DNA from 3 places in the Halalkalibacter sp. HAAS-P013 genome. Region 3 is predicted to be linked to each of the others. Evidence: predicted binding sites of a transcription regulator. Region 3 holds the regulator's gene; each other region holds the start of a gene.

Region 1 (6,168 bases), on a different contig from region 3:
AAAAAGAGAATTATACTAAGTGATACCTGTTACTATCTTATGAATACAAAACGAACTTGGTCCTTAACTTTTTCTATGAAAAGAAAGGTGTTGGTGAGTGGCTAAAAAAGGTGAAAAACCGACTTTTTTTCAGTGCCCTCTTGGATATTTTACGTTTTCTCCTAGAAACGCTACGTGCGTTTGCCATCCCCTTACAAATATACATTTTCATGCTTTGCTATAAGGCGTTGCCATCTCTTTTCTACTTCTGCTTCAAAGTCTTTTAATAGCTCTTGATTTTCTTCTTTTAACAAGTGTTTCGTTTTTCCCATATATGATAACCACTCTGTTAATGGAACACGCTTGTTTTTTGTTTCTGGATTATACGTGATGGTTGTTATTCCTTGTTCAACCTCATACAGTGGGAAGAAACAAGAATCTACCGCTTGCTTTAAAATTACTTCACCATATCGATCTTCAGATTTCCAGTTAAGTGGACAAGTGATTAGTATTTTTCCATAGACGGTTCCAACATTTTGGGCATACCACTGTGCTTTTGCTCCTTTTTTTACTAAATCCTGAGGAAATGCTTCTGCTCCAGTAAATACATATGGAATATTTGTTGCAGCCATAATCTGGGCTGTGTCCTTATGGTGGAATGCTTTTCCTTTTTGTGTTTTCCCGATTGTTGATGTACTTGTCATATGTCCAATAGGAGTTGAATAAGACATTTGCGATCCTGTATTCATATACCCTTCGTTATCGTACTCGAGCATGATGAGGTTATGGTTACGAAGAGCTGTACCAATGGCTGAACTCATTCCAATATCCATTCCACCGTCCCCTGTCACCATTACAAATGTTGCATCTTCAGCGACTTCAATTTCTCCACGACGTTTCAACTCCAAAAAGGCTTCCACTGTACCAGATAATGTCGCTGGTCCATTTTGGAATAAATTATGAATCATCGTTTGTTTATGGGAACTGTATGGGTATGACGTTGTCGTTACATAAGCACAACCTGTTTGGAATAAGACGACGATGTCGCCCTCAATTCCTTTAAAAAACAACTCCAATCCTGTAAAAATTCCGCATCCTGGACAAGCACCATGCCCAGAAGCAATCCGCTTAGGCTTATCGGTTAAATTACGGAGCGGTGGTATTTTCACCTTCAATTTCTGTGTTTCTTCATCCATTTTCACATCGATTAATCCTGATTTATAGACATCTCCATGTTGCGGCGTAAGGATTGGTGTTAATGCATGTTCTGGGTTGCCAGGAACATGTCCGTAATAATCAAACGGTTGATCTGCATACCCTTTGTCGGCTGCATCAATAGCCATATTAAAAAGCTTTTTTGCATCATCCGCATAAAAGTCTTTTCCACCCAAACCAAATACTCGGCTTAACACAATGGTTTGATTGTTCTTGTCGTCCTGAAGAGCTGATTTTACTTCATGTGTTAAGTTAGGGCCATTTGCACCGTATGAATCTGCACGCTCTCCTACTAGAAGTGCCTTCACATTCTTTAGTGCTTCTCTTATTTCCTTTGCAGGGAATGGACGAATGATATTAGGACTGATGACGCCTACTTTGATTCCTTTTTTACGATAGCAGTCGACTACATCCTTCGCTGATTCTGCTGCTGAGTTTAATAAAAATAGGGCCACTTCTGCATCTTCCATCTGATAAAGATCTAGTACGGAATACTCCCGTCCTGATACCTTCGCATACTCAGAGACGACTTCTTTAAAAACTTCACCTGCGGCATAGATGGCTTCTGATTGTTGAAAATGGTTATTAATCAAATCGCCACCATTCATATGAGCACCAATCGTAACAGGTTTCTTCGGATCACGAGCAAAATGGTAATTAGTCGGACATTCACCTACAAATTGTTGAACAACTTTCCGATCTGTAAAATAGTCTACTTTTCTTTTTTGATGAGATGTAAAGAAACCATCATACGCAACAATGACTGGTAGACGAACTCTAGCGTTTTCGGCAATTTTTAAAGCCATGATATTCATATCATAAACCGCTTGAGGAGTTCTTGCCGTTAATATTATCCACCCAGTATTTAACCCATAGTAAAGATCGGAATGATCACCACGAATATCAAGCGGCCCACTGACAGCACGAGTTACGAGATTCATAACCATTGGAAAACGCGTTCCAGCCTGCACAGGTAATTGTTCAATCATATATAAAAACCCATTCGCACTCGTTGCATTGAACACTCGTGCACCCGTAGCTGAGGCCCCGTAGCAAATACCTGCCGAACCATGTTCCCCGTCAGCTGGAATTAATTTGATATCATGTTCACCACGAGCTTTCATTTGGTCTAAGTATTGGGCAACTTCTGTTGAAGGCGTAATCGGAAAATAACCCATAATATGGTAGTTAATTTGCGCAGCTGCCATGGCAGCCATTTCATTTCCCGATTCAAATGTCGTTGTTTGTTTTGCTACATGTATCTCTTTAACCGTTTCTTTTACCATCACCATTATGAATGACCTCCTACTATGTAAGGAAAGTTTTGTTTCACACGATTTTCATCGGAAAACCCAATCATTTCTCGCAAGTCTGTTAGTGCGGAAGTCGGACAAGCTTCTACACATTTTAAACAACCTTTGCAATATTGATAGTCAATTCCTTTCAGAAACATTTGCTTTCGACCTCTTTTATCTTCCCCTTCTTCCCAGACGAAGCAAAAATCAGGGCAAACCGTATCACAGGCAGCACAATTAATACATTTTTCTACCTCTAACTGTGGTAAGAACCCTTGACGCGAGCCGCTTACGTCCTTTAACACACTATTTCCTTGAGCCGTGATCGTACCACCAATTTCTTGAGTTAAGTAGCCTAATTGAACTTGAGGACGTTCAAACGTTTGCTTTACTACCTCTTTACGCTCTTCGAATGTTTTAAATCTTACTTCATGAAAACCACGATCAAAGGTACGAATATTCGAATCTACTAAATGTGGATATTTGTTTTCAAATGTTTTACGAATCACATCTCTCATAACATCTGGATCTAGAAAGTCACATATTTTAAAGAGGGCACCGAGCATAGCTGTATTTACCTTCGTTTTTTCTTCAACGGCAATACTTAAGGCATCGACAATAGCTACGGTTCCTTGCTCTATTTTTAAGTCTGTTTTTATTTCTTCAAACTGTCTTGTTGAATTAACAAGAACTATGCCATCAGGCCTCATGCCACTTGTGACATTGACCATTTTATATAAGGCTTCATGAAAAACACCGATTACATGTGGTTCTTCAATCGGACTGTGTGCACGTATTTCTACATCCGGTTCACAATAGCGAATAAAACTTTTCACAGGAGACCCTTTTTTCTCTGAACCGTATGTAGAGAAGTTCGAACCATTTAATCCAAGACCTAATACTCCTGCTTCTGCTAGCATCTTTCCTGCTAGGTTCGCTCCTAAACCGCCGATCGATTCTAAGCGAATTTCGAAAAAACCAAGCTCATTTTTTTGCGGTAAAATTGACAAAACATTCCCTCCTACACTTTTTAATAGTTGCTTATCATTGATAAACTGTCCTTTTCATTATAGAAGGTATGAATTTCTTTGCTGTGATTCAAATCATACTGCCCTTTTAAGTGATTTACATCACAACCTCTTTCAGAACAACTTGTTACCATTAATGTAATCAAAATTACAAAGTAATTTACTGGAGGTAAGGATTATGAGTATGTTCTGTTATCAATGTCAAGAAACTGCAAAAGGGACTGGTTGTACAATCGTTGGGGTATGTGGGAAAAAGGATGATCTTGCTAATATGCAAGATTTACTTATCTATACAATTAAAGGCGTTGCTATTGTCAATAATGTCGCACGAGAACTAGGCGTAAATAAAAAGGAAACAGATAAATATATCGTTACATCTCTTTTTATGACAATAACGAATGCCAATTGGGATAAAGAAGACTTCTATAATCATATAAGAAAAGGCTTATCACTTCGCGAAGAGACAAAATTTGCTGTTACAAACGCTGGTCATATGGTAGAAAACACGGGTGACTTTGTCACTTGGTATGCTGAAACGAATGAGGAAATTGAAATGAAATCAGCTAGCCAAGAAGTAAGTATCCTTGCAACTAGAGACGAAGACATCCGTTCATTACGGGAACTCATCGTATATGGGCTAAAAGGATTAGCAGCTTATTTGGAGCATGCGAATCACTTGGGATATCAGCAAGACGATCTTTATGCATTTATGCAAAAAGCACTTGCTGACGTGACGAATGATGACCTATCGATAGATGAATTAGTAGGCTTATCCATGGAATGTGGGAAATATGGCGTTCATGCAATGGAGCTTTTAGATAACGCCAATACAACCACCTATGGGAACCCTGAAATCACAAAGGTCAACATCGGCGTTCGTAACAACCCGGGAATTTTAATAAGTGGTCATGATTTAAAAGATATGGAACAACTCCTTGCTCAAACGGAAGGAACAGGAGTTGATGTTTATACGCATAGTGAAATGCTTCCAGCTAACTACTACCCGGCATTTAAAAAGTATAATCACTTTGTCGGAAACTATGGAAATGCTTGGTGGGAGCAGACACGTGAGTTTGAGAGTTTTAATGGTCCTATTCTCATGACGACAAACTGCATTGTCCCACCAAAAGCTTCATACAAAAACCGCATGTACACAACAGGTGCAACAGGTGTTGAAGGTGTTAGTCATATAGAAAAAAAGGAAGATGGAACGAAAGATTTTTCTGCACTCATCGAGCATGCCAAACAATGTGAGGCACCAGTAGAAATTGAAAAAGGGGAAATTGTTGGTGGGTTTGCACATGATCAAGTCCTAAAACTGGCTGACAATGTCGTTGAGGCTGTAAAAAATGGTGATATCAAACAGTTCTTTGTTATGGCGGGTTGTGATGGTAGACATAAAAGCAGAAAGTATTATAAAAACTTTGCTGAAGAGTTACCTAAAGATACAGTCATTTTAACAGCTGGCTGTGCGAAATACCGATATAATAAGCTAGATTTAGGAGATATTAATGGGATTCCAAGAGTACTAGATGCCGGACAATGTAACGATTCTTATTCATTGGTCCAGATTGCATTAAAGTTAAAAGAAGCGTTTGGGTTAGAAAGTATCAACGATCTACCATTATCTTATAACATTGCCTGGTATGAGCAAAAAGCCGTGATTGTCTTCTTATCCTTACTGTACCTTGATGTGAAAAACATCCATGTCGGTCCAACTTTGCCAGCATTCTTATCAGAAAATGTAAAAAATATGTTGATAGAGAAATTCAACATTGGTGGCATCACGAACGTAACAGATGATATCGAAATGTTCATGCCTGAGACGGTAACAGCAGGAGAAAATTTATAGATATAATGAAAGGCATTCTACGTAGCGCAAAAACGGTACGTAGAATGCCTTCTCTTTTGAGACATGACCAGTTCCAGGCCACTGAAAAAGGGTGGTTTTCCCTTTTTCAGTGGTCTCTACCAGTTCCCCTCGTCCCTTAGAGAAACAAATTTCTGAGACGCTCCCAAAAACTTACTTTCTCTTCTTCCTCATCGAAAGTTGGTTCTTCCTCTTCTTCTACTTCAATCGGTTCTGTTTTGAGAATAAATTGGACAGATGCAATGTTTGTATTTTTCGGTGATACAAACGAAACGGGCTCAAAATCTGACTTATCGAATTGGTCCCTCATTGCATCAATCTCTTCTTGCATCTGTTCTGGTAAATCATTTGTAGTATCAGCTAATTCTTCTGTACCATTATGAAGCTCTCCGACACTGTCACTCAGCTCCGATGTCCCTTTTGCCACTTCCCCGAACCCTGAATCAATCTCGCTGTAAGAGTTTGCCAGCTGCGCGACACCGTCTGTATAAGAAACGAGGCCTGCATGAAACTCGCCATAATTTTTGGCAAACAAACCGATTCCTTCTTCTAACTCACCTAATGCGTCCAATCCTTCCATACTCTCAAAAGCGACGGAAAGCTCTTTTGCCATCGTGCGTAACTGATTGCTTATGTCAGAGACAGCGCCGCTAGTTCCTTCTAACGTCTTGCCAACAGCAGCAAACGCTTCTTTCACATTGTCATATGTTCCTTTTGCTGTTTGGGCAGCAACATACACATCTAGTAACTTTTCAATTGTATCTGGATCCGCACCGCTTGC
Region 2 (6,168 bases), on a different contig from region 3:
CCTCCTTCACCAATGGCCGTATCATACCCGTTAGGCAGAGAATCTATTAAATCAGTGAGCCCAGCTTCGGCCTTTGCCTTTTCTATCTCTTCTTTCGTTGCCTCAACTCCAAGAGAAATGTTTTCGGCAATCGTTCCTGCAAACAAGTAAGGGTGTTGGGTTATATAGCTGATATGCGAAAACCAGTCCTGCTCTTTATATTCAGTTAGGTTATGCTCATTGACCACTAGACCACCAGATACAGTAGGCAGCAGTCCAGCAATCACGTTTAATAGCGTCGTCTTGCCTGATCCACTCTTTCCAACTATCGCTATTTGACCTTTTGTTGAAAGCTCTGCCTGTATCCCTTTTAGCCTAAAGTCAGTAGACTCGTATTTAACTTCTAAATTGTTCAACTTAATTGCTAGCGGCTTCTCTAATGACTTAGTCCCCCACTTCGTTTCGTTCTCTTCACTTTTTAATTCCTGCTCAATCTTTTCTGCTGCTCCTGTACTACTTCGCCCCGAATGAAAGGCACTTCCTAATTCCTTAAGCGAATTAAAGAATTCAGGAACTAACAACAAAATGAAAAAGGCTGTAAAAAAGTTAATTTGATTAAAAACAACGAGACGTAAGCCAAGCTCTAGTGCTACAAGTCCAATGCTCAACATTGAAATAAACTCAAGCATTAAAGAAGAAGTAAACGCTACTTTTAAAATCCCCATCGTCGTATCACGAAAATCGAGACTGCTTTTTCGAATGACTTCTTTGTAGTGCTTTGATCGACCATATAGCTTTAAGCTTTCGAGTCCTTGAATCGTATCAAGAAAACGTCCAGAAAAAGCTTTTAGGCTATCAAGCTTTTCTTCTGACTTTCGTTGTGTCATACCGCCAACAATAGCCATAAATAGCGGAATAAACGGGGCGGTCACCAAAATAATAAGACCAGAATAAAAGTGTTGGCTAAACACCACGATTAAGATCATAAGTGGGACCATCGTCGTTAGGATCTTTTGCGGAACATACTTGCTAAAAAAACTGTCTAATTCATCAACCGCATCCAACATCACACTCATTTTTGAGCCCGACTGCCCTCGCGTGGATGCCATAATCGAGCGACTCCCATATGACTGTAACAGACGTTCTCGATATTTTTGCTTTATTCTCGCTGCCATTTCCACCCCGATCTTGCCACTTAAATAAGATAAAGATGCCCTAACAAGTAGGACACCTAATAACACAAATAACAACGGTAGAGTTTGATCAAACGTTTGTTTATTTATAAATAGGTCATCAACAATGGAAACAATCAAGTACGCTTGAGATATCACAACGATCCCCAGAGACACCGCAATGATATACAATGCGTAATAGCGCCCTTTCTCAGCTGATGCTAGCTTCTGAAGTGACTTCATCGATTAGTCCTCATACTTCGTGCTTTTATTTGCTACGAAAAAGGAAATAACCATGGCTAGCACAGCAACAAGAAGCGGTGCGTAAAACAACAAAAAGTTGTGCATTTTTTACTTCCTCCTTATTTGCCACTTTGAATATATGGCTTATTCATAATAAACAATTTAAACACTAGATAGAGCGACGGTATTAAAAGCATCAAACCTAAAATAAACACTGTGATAAGCGCATATGCCATCGTTTCGTTTGTAAAGCTATCATAGATCGTTAAGTGTGGATACAGTAAATACGGATACCTTGATACGCCATAAGCATAAAAGGCTAACGCAAACTGAAGCACAACGAAAATAAATGACCATCCGTAGTTTCTCGTCTTTAAGAGCCATAAACTGAGCAAGAAACAAATAAACGACAAAGCAAAAAGCCACCAAAGTGAAACGAGTCCTTCAAAGTGAGCTGGGTTATGCCATCTCATCTCAATAATAATCCCTAAAGCCGTCACAATCGTCGGGAAGCTCCAAATCCATGTGTACTTCTTAAATAGCTTCAAAGCCTTTTTATCCTGAGCAACAGATGAATAGTAAGCTAAGAAACTAGCTGAAATAAACAACACACTTACAAGGCTCAATACAACAATTGACCAAGCAAACGGACTAGTAAATAAGGCAATATAATCTAGTTCAATTCGTCCAGTTGCCGTTTCACGAATGAATCCTCCTTGTGAGACAATTAATGCCGTCGAAAGTGATGCCGGGATTAGGACACCGGTCACTCCGTACATAAGTGTGTAACCGACATGTCCTTTTGTCCCATATGTTCCGAATGCATAATAACTTCCACGAAGTGCAAGCAAAATGATCGAAATGCTTATCGGAATTAAAAGCACTGTACCAAAGTAATAAGCTGTCTGTGGGAAAAATCCTATCATCCCAACAAAGAAGAATACAAGAAAGACATTCGTAATTTCCCAAACAGGCGATAAATATCGCTGGATGACTGTATTAACAATATGATGTTTCCTTGTAACGATCGTCGAGGCATTAAAGAATCCAGCACCGAAATCAATCGATGCTACGATGACATAGCCAAATAGGAACAACCATAATACCGATATTCCTATCACCTCAATTGTCATTTCGCAACACTCCTTTGTTCATCTGTAAGCTTTTCGAGTTCTCGCTCTACTGGATTCTTTTTAAACATCCGTGTTAACACAACAGCTGTACCAACCATAAGAATAATATAAAGAATCGCAAACGCAATAAACATTACCCATACATATGGCGAATCAGTTGCTCCTTCTGCCGTAGTCATAAATCCACGCATAATCCAAGGCTGACGTCCAACTTCAGTGAACCACCAGCCTGCTTCAATCGCAATCATCGCTAGAGGACCGGATGCAACAAGAAGGATGCGGAATAAACGCGTCTTAATAACAGCCCATCCACGCCAGAGAGCTAGCCAATAAAACAGTGATAATACCGTTAACCAAATTCCAATCGTCACCATAATGTCAAAGAAATAATGGACGACTAATGGCGGGTGATATTCTTCGGGAATATCATTTAACCCTGTAACGACTCCAAAAGGATTACTGTGGACAAGAATACTGAGAGCATACGGAATTCGAATCGCATATTTTACTTCATTTGTTTCTGTTAATACACCGTATAGAACGAGAGGAGCCTCTCCCTCTGTTTCAAAATGCCATTCAGCAGCAGCTAGTTTTTCTGGCTGATACTCAGCTAAAAACTTCCCTGATAAATCACCGACAAGTGCTGTTGCTATGGAAAAGATAAGGGCAACTTTCATCGTTAAAGCTAAGGCTTTACGGTGATACTCATGACGGTTTCCTTTCAACAAGTGATACGCTGCAATAGAGGCTAAGACAAACGCTGTTGTCATATACGCTGATGTCAACACATGTGCCACTTTCGTAGGCATCGCTGGATTAAACATCGCAACAAGCGGCTGAATATTAGTTAATTGTCCATCAACTAACGTGAACCCTTGTGGTGTATTCATAAAAGCATTCACTGACGTAATAAATAGTGCCGACATGGCCGACCCTAATACTACTGGAGCTAGTAAATAAAAATGACGCTTCGGGTTTTTGAATCGATCCCATGTATACAAATAAATCCCGAGGAAGATCGCTTCAAAGAAAAACGCGAATGTCTCCATAAATAGTGGGAGCGCGACAAGCTGCCCCGCAAACTCCATAAACCGTGGCCATAATAGAGCTAATTGCAAAGCAATCGCTGTCCCTGTTACGACACCTACAGCAACAGTTATGACATAACCACGAGCCCAACGTTTTGCTAATAAAAGATAATGCTCATCCTGCTTTTTTAAACCTAGCCAATGAGCAATAGTTATCATAATCGGAACACCGACACCGAGTGTGGCAAAAATAACATGCACAGACAATGTCAGCATCGTTAAATATCGACTAAATTCAACTGAATCCATCTTTCTCCTCCTCTTCTCTAATGTGAAGATATTGTTATTGTATAAGCAAAATGTATGTGAACTACATCACAAATTGAACAATTTCGTTACAGAAGAGTGATGAATTTTTGACAATTACGTACCGGAGCATAGAAAACAACCTTAAGACCTGGATCTTAAGGTTGTTCTTACGGACTTTTACTAGCTAGCTTGCCGAATACTCTTTCTTCTCTTTTTTTATACCGTATACTAATAGAATTATCCCGACGACAACTAAAATCGGTTCAATAATGTCAGCTTCTGGTCCATGTGTCAATCGATGAAGTTCGAAAATCCAATGAATAACGACAATATCAAAACTAGCAAAAAATCCTGAGGCAGCTATTACACCATGAAAGAAAGAGGACGAAAATATTTTTGCACATACAATATAAAAGACAACTGTCACTCCCCCGGCAAATAGCAAGGCACCGATGCGTTCTCCAGTTGTCGTAGCCGCAAAGCCAAAAGCATTCACATTGTCTGTATGAAAGAGCCAGTCTGTATATAATACGCCGATTAGAAAGCCTATTAACCTACTCATCTATGCTCTCCTTTACGTTTTTCTACTAATAACTTGTACGTTATTGCTTTGTTTTATACTTAGCGCCGAAAACTATGCTATTTTGAGAGATTTCTAAGACTGTCTACAAAAGAGAAAAACGGTGCGAAGATATAAGCGCTGCACCGTTTTTCCTTTATTTCTCCTTCATACATAATTAATACCCAATATTCTCTAAATACAACCCATTTGCATCAGCAAAGCCCGCTAAGCTCCGATCATTCGACTCCAAAATCGTTTTTACCTCTTCAGGCTGCACTTCGCCTAATCCAACATGGATCAACGTTCCTACCATTTTTCTAACCATATTATAAAGAAAGCCGTTCCCTCGAATTCTAATATTGATGAACCCAGCCTCTTCCTCAATCGTAATGGAATAAATATGTCGTACCATCGATTTTTTCTTTGACTTAGCATTAGAAAAAGCTGTGAAATCATGTTCACCGACAAAATAATGAGCTGCTTTCCTCACTTTTTCTACATCAAGCTTCTTTTCAACATGCAAACTATGTTTTCGCATAAAAGGATTTGGATAGCTTTCATTCCAAATTTTATACAAATACGTTTTATCCTTAGCATTGTATCTAGCGTGAAAACGGTCATGGACAGAAGAAACGTCTGTAACACTTATATCCTGCGGCAAATAGCGGTTCAAATAATTTTGGATTTCAGATTCTGCCATCTTTTCAATTAGCTTAACATTTGCTACTTGAGCGAGTGCATGTACACCTGCATCTGTTCTACTAGAACCAATAATTTCGATGTTTCTCCCTACCATTTCAGATAAGACATTTTCGATTTTTCCTTGTATCGTATTTTCCGTATTACCAAGACGCTGCCAGCCTTTATACCTAGCTCCATCATATTGGACGGTTAACTTGTAATTATTCATTTATTATCTCCTTCAAATACCCGTAACGTTCCTATTCTATTGTCTCCCTTTTTCAAGCATCTATATTCACGCTTTACTCCCTCGAGCCCATTTCATGTTTTCATTATGTTTTAAAAGCATAAACAAGACAATTAGAAAAGCTGAGACAACTGCCATTTTTTCCTCATAGCCTATATATTGGTACGGAACAACCAGAATCGCAGCAACTCCCGTTAATAAGATGTACTTTTTAAACGCTAATCCTAGTAACCAAAGTACGCCAATAAAAAGCAAAGCCACCGGTTCTGTCGCTAAAAAGATTCCTAAGCTAGTAGCAATGCCTTTGCCGCCCGTGAAATTTAAAAAGATAGATTTCAGATTTCCAATAATGACACATAAAGCAATGACCATCGTTTGACCACCATTAAAAAATTGTGCAGCAAACGCAACCATCAAGAACGCTTTACTCACGTCACCAATTAAGACTAAGAAAGCCATTTTCTTGCCTAAATTTAAATAGACATTGCTTGCGCCTATATTTTTTGTACCTACTGCTTGAATGTCTATGCCATTAAGTTTAGCTACTATTTTTCCAGTTGGAATTGAACCAATAACGTAAGCGATCACACAGAACATTAGAAACAACATCATTCAAATACCTCTTTTCCAATATTCATTTCTACTATTCTAGTATAAACGAAGTCGGCGTTATCGGATATAATCTTTATCAAAGATGAAAGACTTGCCAATTTTCGTGACAATATAGTCAGATCACTTTAACTGCTTTTTATGTTCTATTTCCCTTAGTAAAGGACACAAAATCCACTGTTTCCGTATTTTATGTCCTTTTACT
Region 3 (6,168 bases):
ACACTCATAAATACTCCCGTTAACAGAGCTGACGGTAAAAAGATAAGACCTGTCATGATCGGACCAAAACCATACACTTGTTGAATTAACAATGGAATTAGAAATATTCCCGCAAACAAACCGACAGATGAAACACTCGCTATGATCATGCTATACGTATAGGCGGGCACACGAAACAACGCCAAGTCTAATAGAGGTTGCTCCTCTTTCTTTTCAATTTGAACAAATACATATAATAATACAACCCCAACCGCCACTAACGTAAGGTTCGTTGGCTCTGTTAAGTGAGCAAGTTCAGACATTCTTCCTAATGCATACAAAATCGCACCGACACCAAAAGTAATGGTTATAAATCCGTATTTATCAAATGTAATTTGCTTATTAGCAGTTGTAGTTGGTAAATAACGAAACGCAAACCAAATACCAATAAGGCCAAAGGGAACATTGACAAGAAATAAGTAAGTCCAATCTAATGCCTCAAGTAAAAACCCACCAAATGTCGGTCCAATGGTAGGTGCCATCATGGCAGAAATGCCCCATACTCCTGTCGCTAAGCCGCGTTCTTTTCGAGGAAAAGCTTCGAATATAAGCGCCATAGAAAGAGGCATCATGATTCCACCACCAATGCCTTGAAGCCCTCGGAAGATAATTAACGAACTCAGATTCCATGAAAGAGAACCGAGTAAAGAGCCTAACACAAAAATGGCTAACCCGAGAATATATAGTTTCTTTTTCCCAAACCGATCACCGAGATAGCCTGTAACTGGTACGGTCATCCCCATTGTTACCATAAATATCGTTATAACCCATCCAGTTGCAACCGCATCTGAATTAAACACATTCATTAGTTGTGGTACAGCTGGATTTAACATGCTATTATTTAAAATCATTGTAAAGGATCCGAGCAGCACAGCTACAACGACCATCCACTTTCCTGACACTTTCATTGTTATCCACACCATTTCGTCTGTCGAAATATTATAGCTGTATCATAACATAAGTGTTAATGCAGGAACACTATTTAGATCGACCTAGAACCACCAATAAGAGGCAAACCCCTTCTTTCTTTAGAGTCTACCTCTTTTTCCATTTAGATCGCTTCTTTTAACCCTTTACCAGCTGCTCCAAATCCATTTTCGTTGTTTCTCTTTTTAAATACGACGCTTTTCAAGTATGGCAATACCCATCTATCTCCACCGTAGCGACCAGCATTGGCTCCTGCTACTATAATAAACATTGAGATTAAGATCATCCACGGATTTGAAGAAATCGTTCCGGCAAACAAGAATGACATGTTCATTACTACTCCGAAGAAAGCTGCTGCTGATGTGAATACCCCTAAAATTAATCCTAATCCTACTAATACTTCTCCCCAGGCCACCATAAAGCTAAACATATCTGCGTTCGGGATCGCTATACTCTCTAAAAATGATACGTAGTTTGGATACATTAACGCTTCCCCGCTCATCACTGGGTTTGCCACGGATCCTTGTAAATAGCCTCCTGCGTTAAAGTCTCCAGTCACCTTTCCCCATCCTGCTGTTAACCAAGACCATCCTAGATATACTCGTAAGAACAACCATACTCCCGCGACATATTTGTTTTCTCTGAAAAATTGACCGATCATTGTAAGTCCTCCTTCTATTTGCTCTTTGTTTGTTCAACACTTCACATGAATTAGTGAAGTAGTTGATGTTTTTTTAGAGTCGGCTGTGATATTCCTTTTTGTTATGTGAATGTTTTCACAACCTTTTCTATATTCATAGTATAGGACAGGACAACCTTTTTGGCTACCCTATTTAAAGACATGTCAAACTATGTTCAATATCTCACAAAACAGTATAAAAAAGAGTGACTTCCATCACAGCAGAAGTCACTCTTTTATGCTTTCTTCTCGTTCTCTTTCCAACCTTTGAACTTTTCGATAGGTCAGATAAGACACCCAGATACTAAATTCATAAAGAAGCAATAACGGCAAAGTCACCATCAAATGAGACAAAATCTCTGGCGGTGTTATAAAACCAGCTATTACAAGCAAAACGAAATAAGCAAACTTCCTTACCTGCGCTAGTAAACTCGGTGTTAGCATCCCTAACCGGGTAAAAAACATCACAATAACAGGAAGTTGAAATAACAATCCAAATGGCAACGTTACTTGAAAGAGAAACGAAAAGTATTCATTAATCCCATACTGCTCAGTAATTCCTAATCGTTCTGACAAACTCCCCATAAATTGAACGATAAAGGGGAAAAGAACAAAGTACGAAAACGAAAGACCAGCTAGAAATAATATGAAAGCAAACGGAATATAGGCAAGTGTAGCCTTTTGTTCCTTCTCATGTAAGCCAGGACTAACAAACGCCCAAAGCTGATACAAGATGACTGGAAACGTGATAATGAGCGCACTTGCAAAAGCAAATGTCATAAATATCCGAATCGGATCCGTCATCTTAAAAGCATTCATTGGCAAGTCTTGAGCAGTAGGTGTGCTTTGCAAGTATGTTATTAACGGTGTAGCTAAAAAGAAGCCGGCAATTAGTGCCACGATGAAGAAGACTAAAGTTATAATAATTCTTCGTCTAAGCTCCACGATGTGGTCCATTACCGACATGTCTCTTTGTTCCATTTATAGACCCTTCCTACTTAGGCTTTATCGTTATCTTTTTTCTTGTTCTCATCTTCGTCTGCTAAGCCTTTTGTTGCGTTTTTAAATTCACGTAATGTATTCCCAGCAGCTTTTCCTAACTCTGGCAACTTCTTTGGACCAAAAATTAGTAACGCAACGATTGCAATCAATGCAATGCTGCCTGCTCCTAATCCACCCATAGGTAGCACCTCCTTGTCCTATTTTCATTATAGAGTGTGTTCAATTAGAAGGCAATGGCTTCTCGTGCTACACGTCCGTGTGAGAAAACCACTCCTATTTAAACAGAAGCTACACAGGGTAATGTTTTAAAAAATAAACCAATGCTTGTAGCTCAACCGAAAGATCAATATGGTGGACGCGTACAGTTTCCGGTACGTCGAGTCTAGCTGGTGTAAAGTTTAATATCCCTTGTATCCCTGCAGCGACTAATTGATCTGCAATCTTCTGTGCTGCAACTTGTGGCACCGTCAAAATGGCAACCGTTACTTCTGGGTCAATAACTTTCTCAAGATCACCTAGATGATGAACCGTTACGCCGCCTATTTCCTCACCAATTTTATGATCATCAACATCAAAAGCCATTACAATTCTTGTGTTATTATTTTTTGAAAAATTGTATTGTAAAAATGCCGTTCCTAAATTCCCGACACCAACAAGAACAACTTTTGTCAACTCATCTTGGTCTAGCGTTTTACGAAAAAAAGAAAGTAAATAATTCACATTATACCCATAGCCTTTTTTTCCTAGCGCTCCAAAATAAGAAAAGTCACGTCTTATCGTAGCCGAATCCACTTTCACTGCATCACTTAATTCAGTCGATGAGACACGTTGCTTACCTGAAGCAGACAAATTTTCTAAGAAACGATAATAAAGCGGCAACCGCTTCGCTGTTGCTTGAGGTATCTTCGTTTGATCAATTTTCATCCATTGCCTCCCTCCTACCATCGTTAAGTTAGCAATTCAAGACTACCGTTATTGTACACCATTTCACAGAGTTTGTAATCGTTTCACACATCTGTTCATGAAGTTGTTGAAAGATGCATTCTACGATACACTTAAGAGGTAACACCAAAAGGACGCTTTTCCCTTTTGGTGTTACCTCTTAGCAATGAGCGGAGCCGCCGTTTTCTTTTTAGTATTTTGAGTGCTCTTCTCAAAATACGTACGGCGCGCGGAGCCATTGCCAATCGGTATCCACTTTTTTTAGATAAGAGCCATTTTCCCTTTTGGTGTTACCTCTTAGCAATAAACAGAGCCGCCGTTTTCTTTTTAGTATTTTGAGTGCTCTTCTCAAAATACGTACGGCGTGTGGAGCCGTTGCCACTTTGGGCGCATTTTATTAATGAAAAACGTTTTTTTATAGGAAAAGATTTTATTAGTTAGGAATGAAATCCATGATTATTTTACAATGTAATAATGTTTGTAAGTCTTTTGGGATTGATCCCATTTTAACAAATATTAAATTAGATATCCAAACCGGGGAGCGTGTTGCCCTAGTTGGACGAAATGGTGCAGGTAAGTCAACATTACTAAAAATAATTGCAGGGCAACTTTCCTATGATAGTGGACAAGTTATGATGCCAAAAGGAACTGAGCTTGGCTACCTTGCTCAAAATACTGGCCTTGAATCAGAGTTATCCATTTGGGAAGAGATGTTAACCGTTTTTGCTCCTATACGTAAAATGGAAAAACAAATTCGGGACATGGAATTACAAATGTCTGATCCCTCCTTGCTCGAGAACGAAACTCGTTACAACAAGCTTTTAAAAGAATATGATCAGCTTCAAATCACTTTTAAAGATAAGGGTGGTTATCAGTATGAAGCTGACATTCGCGGTGTCCTTGCAGGGATGAATTTCGGTGACTTTGATTACGAAACAAAAATATCTACATTAAGTGGTGGTCAAAAAACGAGACTAGCGTTAGCAAAGTTATTGTTAACAAAGCCAGATCTTCTTATTCTTGACGAACCAACCAACCACTTAGATATTGCAACTCTTACTTGGCTTGAACAATATTTGGTTGGTTATAAGGGTGCGATTCTTATCGTGTCCCACGACCGCTACTTTTTAGATAAAATTGTGACAGAAGTGATCGAAATCTCCCGAACAAAATCAACCAAATTCATAGGAAATTATAGTGCTTATCTTGATGAAAAAGCAAAACGTTACGAACTCGAGTTAAAACAATACGAGAAACAACAAGATGAAGTCGCTAAGTTAGAAGACTTTATTCAACGGAACATTGCTAGAGCTTCGACAACGAAGCGAGCACAAAGTCGTAGGAAACAACTCGAACGAATGACTTTACTAGACCGTCCCGCTGGATCAGAGAAATCAGCTTCTTTTTCATTTGCGATTAAACGTCAAAGCGGAAAAGAGGTTATCCGTGCAACTGATCTTCATGTTGCTTATGGTAATGAAACGATCTTTCAAAATTTAAACCTTTCGATTGATCGAGAAGAAAGTGTGGCACTCATCGGGCCAAATGGCGCTGGGAAATCAACACTTCTAAAAGCACTAATGAAAGATATTCCATTAAAAGATGGGGTTATTCGCTTCGGTAGTAATGTGACAGTCGGTTATTATGACCAAGAACAAGCTAATCTAAAGTCTAACAAGCTCGTTTTACACGAGCTGTGGGATGACCATAATCTCTTACCCGAAAAAGAAATCAGAACGGTATTAGGTAACTTTCTTTTTAGCGGTGATGACGTACTAAAACCTGTTTCTACGTTAAGTGGAGGAGAAAAAGCGCGACTTGCCCTTGCAAAATTAATGATGAAAAAAGCAAATCTCCTAATTCTCGATGAGCCAACAAACCATTTGGATCTTGATGCAAAAGAAATTTTAGAAAATGCTCTAATCGATTATCCAGGAACCTTGTTATTTGTTTCTCATGACCGCTATTTCTTAAATCGCATTGCTACAAGGATGGCTGAGCTAGAAGAAGGACAGATCACGAATTATCTTGGCGATTATGATTATTATGTGGAAAAGAAAAATGAGACGGAACAACGTGAATTGCTAAGCCAACAAGAGAACGCAACAAACTCCACCCAAACAACGGCTGGAACACAAGCAGATAAGCGCTCATACGAACAAGACAAAGAGGCAAAAAAAGCCGAACGTCAGCGCCAACGCAGAATTGAGGAAATCGAAAAGCAAATTGACTCATTGGAAATGGCAATGGCTCAGAAAGAAGAAGACCTTTGTGATCCTTCTATTTATTCAGATCACGAAAAAGCGCAAACCATTCAAACTGAAATTGATGAAGCAAAAACCGAAATTGAAGCTCTCATGGAAGAATGGGAGGAACTGCAGGAGTAGAGGGGTCAACCCCTCTGTATACCTTCTCCGCGTTAAAACTACATCCGAAGTAGTAGTCATGATTAAAATGGTTCGATAGAGAGAAAGTGCTTATTGAGACGAACACCATCGGTTTTCGTCTCTCTTTTTTGTTAGTCCAAATTATATATCCAAGCAAAAGGATGAAGGACTTTAGAGATCATTCATTACCAA

The links. The regulator Rex, encoded in region 3, represses fermentation and respiration genes when NADH is low (regulators of the CRP and FNR family bind a similar motif). The targets are predictions, from matches to a motif close to TTGTGAAATATTTCACAA.
Region 1: the regulator Rex is predicted to act here: its motif matches at 3,608-3,625, upstream of hcp (hydroxylamine reductase).
Region 2: the regulator Rex is predicted to act here: its motif matches at 3,919-3,936, upstream of AC1FXP_RS15405 (cytochrome ubiquinol oxidase subunit I).

What each region holds. Positions count from the first base shown of each region.
Region 1 covers NZ_JBWQTU010000008.1:216,706-222,873, reverse strand. Annotated here, with positions in the region: gene AC1FXP_RS12785 (thiamine pyrophosphate-dependent enzyme) at 192-2,486, opposite strand; gene AC1FXP_RS12780 (2-oxoacid:acceptor oxidoreductase family protein) at 2,486-3,499, opposite strand; gene hcp (hydroxylamine reductase) at 3,702-5,369, shown strand; gene AC1FXP_RS12770 (YhgE/Pip domain-containing protein) at 5,506-6,168, opposite strand, start outside.
Region 2 covers NZ_JBWQTU010000011.1:130,970-137,137, forward strand. Annotated here, with positions in the region: gene cydD (thiol reductant ABC exporter subunit CydD) at 1-1,394, opposite strand, end outside; gene cydS (cytochrome bd oxidase small subunit CydS family protein) at 1,398-1,499, opposite strand; gene AC1FXP_RS15400 (cytochrome d ubiquinol oxidase subunit II) at 1,514-2,527, opposite strand; gene AC1FXP_RS15405 (cytochrome ubiquinol oxidase subunit I) at 2,524-3,864, opposite strand; gene AC1FXP_RS15410 (hypothetical protein) at 4,049-4,426, opposite strand; gene truA (tRNA pseudouridine(38-40) synthase TruA) at 4,602-5,336, opposite strand; gene AC1FXP_RS15420 (glycerol-3-phosphate acyltransferase) at 5,403-5,966, opposite strand.
Region 3 covers NZ_JBWQTU010000024.1:17,464-23,631, reverse strand. Annotated here, with positions in the region: gene AC1FXP_RS21535 (MDR family MFS transporter) at 1-947, opposite strand, end outside; gene AC1FXP_RS21530 (DoxX family protein) at 1,091-1,627, opposite strand; gene tatC (twin-arginine translocase subunit TatC) at 1,874-2,626, opposite strand; gene AC1FXP_RS21520 (twin-arginine translocase TatA/TatE family subunit) at 2,644-2,826, opposite strand; gene AC1FXP_RS21515 (redox-sensing transcriptional repressor Rex) at 2,936-3,571, opposite strand; gene AC1FXP_RS21510 (ABC transporter ATP-binding protein) at 4,042-5,976, shown strand.